Regions from separate parts of the Priestia sp. YIM B13486 genome, predicted to be linked through region 1. Evidence: riboswitches for the same ligand, from Rfam matches in the RefSeq annotation. Region 1 holds a riboswitch; the other holds the start of a gene.
The links. A riboswitch is a leader RNA that binds a small molecule or an ion and turns the genes downstream of it on or off. The one in region 1 is predicted to bind S-adenosylmethionine.
Positions count from the first base shown of each region.

Region 1 (3,131 bases):
GCGTCACGTCCACTCCCGACTGCTGAAGTTCCCAGGCTGTTAAGCGAGAACCTTGAAGAACGGGTCTTGTTTCACAGGCAAATACTTCAAGCGGAATATCGCGCTGCTTAGACAAGTGAAAAGGTGCTAAGGCTGTTCCATAATAAGCTGTAGCAATTGAACCAGCATTACATATTGTCATGATTTTATCTTTCTTTTTAAATAAAGAAAGAGCATGATCTCCAATTCGGTAGCACGTTTCCTCATCTTCTACTTGAATTTGAATAGCTTCATGAACAACTTTTGTTTTAGCTTCATTAACGGACGAAGCGGATTCAGCGCTTTTCGCTACGCGCTCCAATGCCCAAAATAAATTGACGGCAGTAGGGCGTGAACTAGCTAAATACTGTTGATCAAGAGCTAGTTTTTTGTTAAATTCCTTGACTGAATCTGTGTCATAGCTAAGCGCAGAAAGAGCAAGACCAAAAGCCGCCGTAATGCCAATTGCAGGAGCTCCGCGTACTTTCAAGGTAGTGATAGCATCCCATACGTCTTTAATGGTTTGCAGCTTAATATATTCAACTTTGCCAGGAAGCTGCTGCTGATCTAATAAAGTAATATATGATTCATTCCATTCCACTGAGCGCGGAAGTGATAGTGTATTTGTCATGCTGATACCGATCCTTTCATTGTGTACATTATTCGTTATCGAAGTAAATGTTCAAATTCATTTGGTGAAACGTCTTGTTGGTGCAGAAGCAAATAGCGTCCAATTTTTAACGCAGTACGTTTAGCGTTAATTTTTCTTTCCTCTGAAGAAATTTCGTCTAAGTCCGCTACGTGAGCTAAGCCAATCGTACGTCGAATGATTTCACATCCTGCATATCCAACAGCATCTTGCCACATTTGCGTTAAAATTTCATGTAATAAGCGCTCATCTTTAGCGAAAGGTTCAGTGTTTTCAGAATGCCAAAGCGCAGTAAAGGTATCTTTGAATACGTTCCATGTGTTCGTAATGTGTGCAAATAACGGTTCGCGATTTGTTTCTCGAGAAAGAGCATTTAAAAATAAATTCGCAACAAATTGCCCTAAATCGAATCCAAACGGACCGTAAAAAGCAAACTCTGGATCAATCACTTTCGTTTCTTGACTGCTAGCAAAGATGCTGCCTGTATGTAAATCACCGTGGATTAGCGTTTGCGCATTTGTTAAAAATTTATATTTTAATTTTGCTGCTTGTAGCTTTACATCACCATCATTCCACAATTCTTCTACATCAGGACGCAGCGCTTTTTCAAATTCATTTGTATCAATATCAAAAAAAGGATCTGTAAAAACTAAATCTTCCGTAATATTGCATAAGTCGGGGTTGCTGTACTTAACAACTTCTTCTTTTTTATCCTGAGGTTTTAAGGCGAAATCAGACGTTTTGAACGCAATATGTCCTAAAAAAGAACCGATATGCTGTGAGAGCAGAGGATAACTTTCACCTTGAATAAGTCCGGCGCGAGAAATCGTTAAATGAGACAGGTCTTCCATGACCGTAACAGCAAGCGTTTCATCGTGGTAATAAACAGCGGGCACAAGTTCTGGCGTAAATGCACCGAATTGCTTGAGCGCATTGCTTTCAATTGTGGCACGGTTCAAGGATAGAGGCCAGCTTTCGCCTACAACTTTTGCATAGGGAAGCGCTTGTTTGACGATGATGGATTTATTTGTTTGATCATTTATGATGTGAAAGACGAGATTTAAGTTGCCGTCACCAATTTCACGGGCAGTCAGTGCTTCTGTGGCATCAAAAAGACCTAGCTTTTTCACAAGTTTGATTGCTGAAATTTCTGTTAAAGGGTGATATTTCTCTGTTTTTGTTGTTGACATCGGAATCCCTCCATAGTTTATTAAACTGATTTGTTTACTAAGTTAATAGGTTTAAGAATATATGGAGGCTTTTATAATTTTAGAAAATATAAAAGCCTCTTTCGTTGGAAAGAGGCTTGATTGTAGTGTTCAAACCTCTTATCTGCCAGAAAAAATTACTTTCTGTTGGAATTAGCACCGTGCCTTTGTAAAACATGTTTTACGGGTGTGATCCATCTTAGGATGGAATGACGGTCGGTTGCTGGGCTTCACAGGGCCAAATCCCTCAGCCAACTCTTGATAAGAGTACGATTACTTATTCAATTTTGATTTGTTTGAATATTTTATGATATCTGGTGAAAATCGTATCATGCAAAAAAACGGCTGTCAATACATAATTAATAAAATTCTGTACGGCGATCTGTAAAGACGGGAATTTGTTTACGAATTTCTTTTACAAGTTCCAGGTTAACGTCAGCACTTAAAAGTTCTTCGCTATCGCCAGCTTCAGCGATTATTTCTCCCCACGGATCGATGACTAAGGAATGTCCGGCAAATGTGTTATTAGGATCTTGGCCTACACGATTACATGCGATTACATAGCATTGATTTTCGATTGCACGGCTAATGAGTAGGGCTTTCCAGTGGGCAAGTCTTGGAGCCGGCCACTGAGCGACAACAAACAAGACTTCTGCTCCGCTGCTAGTATGAACCCGAATCCATTCTGGAAAACGAATATCGTAACAAATAACTCCTGCGCACAGTGACTGTTCAAGTGTAAAAAGATTTTTTGCTGTTCCTGCTTCTAAATACAGGTGTTCATCCATTAATTTAAATAAGTGCAGTTTACTGTATTGTGATACTTCACGACCTTTTCGGTCAAAAATATACATCGTATTCGTGACGCCTTGCTCTGTTTTTTTCGCGATCGAACCTGCCACAATATTTACTTCGTTCGTTTTAGCAAACTGAGAGATTAATTGCTTGGCTTGCTGTCCTTCATCATCTGCAATTTCGTCTAGCCGCGTCAAATCATAAGCTGTATCCCATAGCTCAGGAAGCACAAGGATATCAGGGTTTTCTTTCAGGGCTTCCGTCATTTTTTGTTCGATATATTTTCGATTTTTAGTTGGGTTTCCAAACGCAATATCAAGCTGCAAACACGTAATTTTTACACTCACTTTATCATCCGTCCTTTTTTTAGTAGTTGAAAAAAATGACTTTACAAGTTGAGTATTACAATATATTATTTGTGACTAGAATTTCAAGAATTTTTTGAGAAGGTGTGCGATGAT
Region 1 is NZ_JBHZOZ010000006.1:287,653-290,783, reverse strand. It holds gene mtnA (S-methyl-5-thioribose-1-phosphate isomerase) at 1-649, opposite strand, end outside; gene mtnK (S-methyl-5-thioribose kinase) at 685-1,857, opposite strand; SAM riboswitch class I at 1,993-2,143, opposite strand; gene ACFX4G_RS18020 (carbon-nitrogen family hydrolase) at 2,235-3,017, opposite strand; gene ACFX4G_RS18015 (pyridoxal phosphate-dependent aminotransferase) at 3,130-3,131, shown strand, end outside.

Region 2 (3,131 bases), on a different contig from region 1:
GGATAATAAATACAATAATCAAAATTAAGATCGTAGCAGCTAGCGTTACATCATTATGACTGCGCTGGAATCCTTCTAAATATGCAAGATTCCCAAGACCTCCAGCTCCAATCACACCCGCCATTGCCGTATAGCCGACTAGCGCAATCGTCGTTACCGTCAAACCAGAAATTAAAGCTGGCAGCGATTCAGGTAACAGCACTTTAAAGATAATAGTGCTTGTTGTTGCTCCCATTGATTTAGCAGCTTCAATAACACCTTTATCAATTTCACGCAGACCAATTTCTACAAGACGCGCATAAAATGGTGCTGCTCCCACAATTAAAGCAGGTAACGCTGCATTAGCGCCTAAAATACTTCCTACCAATGCTTTGGTAAATGGAATCAGTAAAACAATTAAAATAATGAATGGAATGGAACGAAAGATATTTACAACTGCTGACACAATGGCATATAAAGGTTTGTTTTGCCAGAGCTGTCCTTTGGACGTTAAAAATAAAAGCAAGCCCAATAAAATACCTAGAACAAACGTGGCTATAACTGAAATAGCCGTCATATATAGTGTTTCATTTGTCGCTTGAATAAAATCATCTAAAATAACGTTCGGAAATAGTTTCTCAAGCATTTGTCATTACCTCCACTTCTACCTGCTGCTCATGAATGTATGCAATGACTTTTTCAACTTCTGTTAATTCTCCGTCTAAATGAACGAACAACGTCCCGTATGAACCTGTTTGTGTATGAGAAATCTTTCCTTGCAAAATATTAATCGTTACATCAAACTGTTTTAAAATCGTTGTGATGAGCGGTTGCTCTGCTTTTCCGCCAACAAACGTCAGCTGAATAATTTGCCCGCTTGGATATAACCCCTGTACTTGTTCAATTGTTTCAAACGTTTCTTCTGGTTCAGAAATCTGTTGAACGAATCGTTTTGTAATCGGCTGCTTAGGTTTTCTGAATACTTCTAGCACTTGTCCTTCTTCTACCACTGCCCCATTTTCCATAACGGCTACCCGATGACAAATTTTACGAATAACGTGCATTTCATGAGTAATCAATACAATGGTTAACCCTAGCTTCTCATTAATATCTACTAACAGATCTAAAATGGAATCTGTCGTTTGAGGATCAAGCGCTGATGTTGCTTCATCACACAGCAATACTTTTGGGTTATTGGCTAGCGCTCGAGCAATACCAACACGCTGCTTTTGTCCACCGCTAAGCTGTGATGGATAAGCATTTTCACGCCCTTCAAGCCCGACTAACTTGATAAGCTCGTCTACTCGTTTCATTCTTTTTTCTTTTGAGATCCCTGCTATTTCTAACGGAAAAGCAATATTTTCTCGCACCGTACGCGACCACAAGATATTAAAGTGCTGAAATACCATACTAATTTCTTGTCTAGCTTTTCTGAGTTTTCCGCCTTTAATTTTTCCAATATCATTACCTGCTACTTCTACCGTTCCTGTCGTTGGTGTTTCTAACCCGTTTAGCAAGCGAATTAAAGAACTTTTCCCCGCTCCGCTATAACCAATAATTCCGTAAATTTCACCTTGGTTAACGGTTAGATTCACATTATCAACAGCTGTTATTTGACCACTTTTGGCCTGATAAATTTTTGTAACGTCTGTTAATGTAATCATATTTCTTCACCTTCTTTAGTAAAAACTTAATTATGTTAGGTTGCCCTATAGGATGAAAAAGCCGTAAAACAATTTTCCCCATCAAAAAAGCCTCTCTGCGCATGACAGAAAGGCTCGATATTTAATCCTTTCTCTCATCTTTCAAAGCGCATAGCTTTGCAGGAATTGGCACCATTTCAGTTAGTCTGACGGTTGCCGGGTTTCACAGGGCTCAGTCCCTCCACCTCTCTTGATAAGAGTTCGCAACAATTATTTTATTTTTGGGAAATATTCATTCATTTATGAACATTCATGAGTGTGATTTTAGCATGTGTCAGATAGGCTGTCAACAGATTTTGTTCTTGGGATAATATCCCAAGATTCCAACAGCCCCAACGGTTCACTCTCTTTCAATTTCTTCATTTTAAACAAACGTTTGATTATCGAAGCTCTTCAAGTACGTGCTCGATGGAATGAAACGCATAGAGTTTTTTTACCATTTCGCCATTTTTCACTTCAATCAAACAAGGTACACTTTCAATTGAAAATATTTCTGCTTTTGAAGGCATATAATTTAAATTGCTCATTCCGATGGTCACACCGGGCAGCATCGCTTCTGCTACGGTTAACATTTTTTTTGCCAGCTGACATGTCCCGCAAAAAGGTGTATGGAAAAAGATAAACGTTCTTTGTCCTTCTTTTAACTGATCGTCAAGCTGTTTTTCGCTCCATTCTTGCATGTTGCTCATTCCTTTTATGTTAAAAATTCTGCATTAACATCGATATTGGCACTCAGTAATACTGTTGCTATGTGATGTCTAGGGGCGGCAGCAACCTCTCGGTACATTTTATCAATATATAGATGCTCTGCTTCCGGAAGCTCTCGTTTAAATTGTTTTCTTAGCTTATTCCCTGAATCATCAGAGTCAACAAGTATGTATACCTCTTTGTTAAACGTACAGTCAATAATTTCATCCAGCTTTGATAAACTAATCGTACCGTTTGTACAGATAATTTCAATTGGTTCTCGAATGATATCTTGGATACGCTTTTTATCTGATTTTCCTTCGACAATAATTACTTTTTCAATTTCAATTAGCCCCATTTTCATCACCCATAATCGTCAGTTGTATAGTAACATCATTTCTTTATGCTATACAATATTCGTTAATGTATCACAGTTCACCTGTTTTTTAAAAGAAATTTGCAAGAAAGAACTGTTTTAAAAAGCAGCTTAGGCCATATTGTTTCCATAAGACAAGAAAAACAGTGGCAGTTGCCACTGTTTAGCACCATCCTGCTTCTTCGTCGCAGTCTGTATATTTTTGCGTTTCACCTTGTTTTTGTACATCCGTATATTGATAGAACTTATTATTTTCTTGCGAATAACCTTCTTCAAAGCGGTATTCATTGCCGCTTGTTCCGTAACTAACTTCACCAATTGGCTGCTTATCAACATATAATTTCATACCGCCGTCATGAAATTTAGCTGTAACGCGATCTGTAACG
Region 2 is NZ_JBHZOZ010000005.1:65,910-69,040, forward strand. It holds gene ACFX4G_RS15050 (methionine ABC transporter permease) at 1-625, opposite strand, end outside; gene ACFX4G_RS15055 (methionine ABC transporter ATP-binding protein) at 618-1,643, opposite strand; SAM riboswitch class I at 1,775-1,882, opposite strand; gene ACFX4G_RS15060 (thioredoxin family protein) at 2,063-2,362, opposite strand; gene ACFX4G_RS15065 (toprim domain-containing protein) at 2,377-2,727, opposite strand; gene ACFX4G_RS15070 (YusG family protein) at 2,909-3,131, opposite strand, start outside.
Region 2: another riboswitch for S-adenosylmethionine. It lies ahead of ACFX4G_RS15055 (methionine ABC transporter ATP-binding protein); the one in region 1 lies ahead of mtnK (S-methyl-5-thioribose kinase).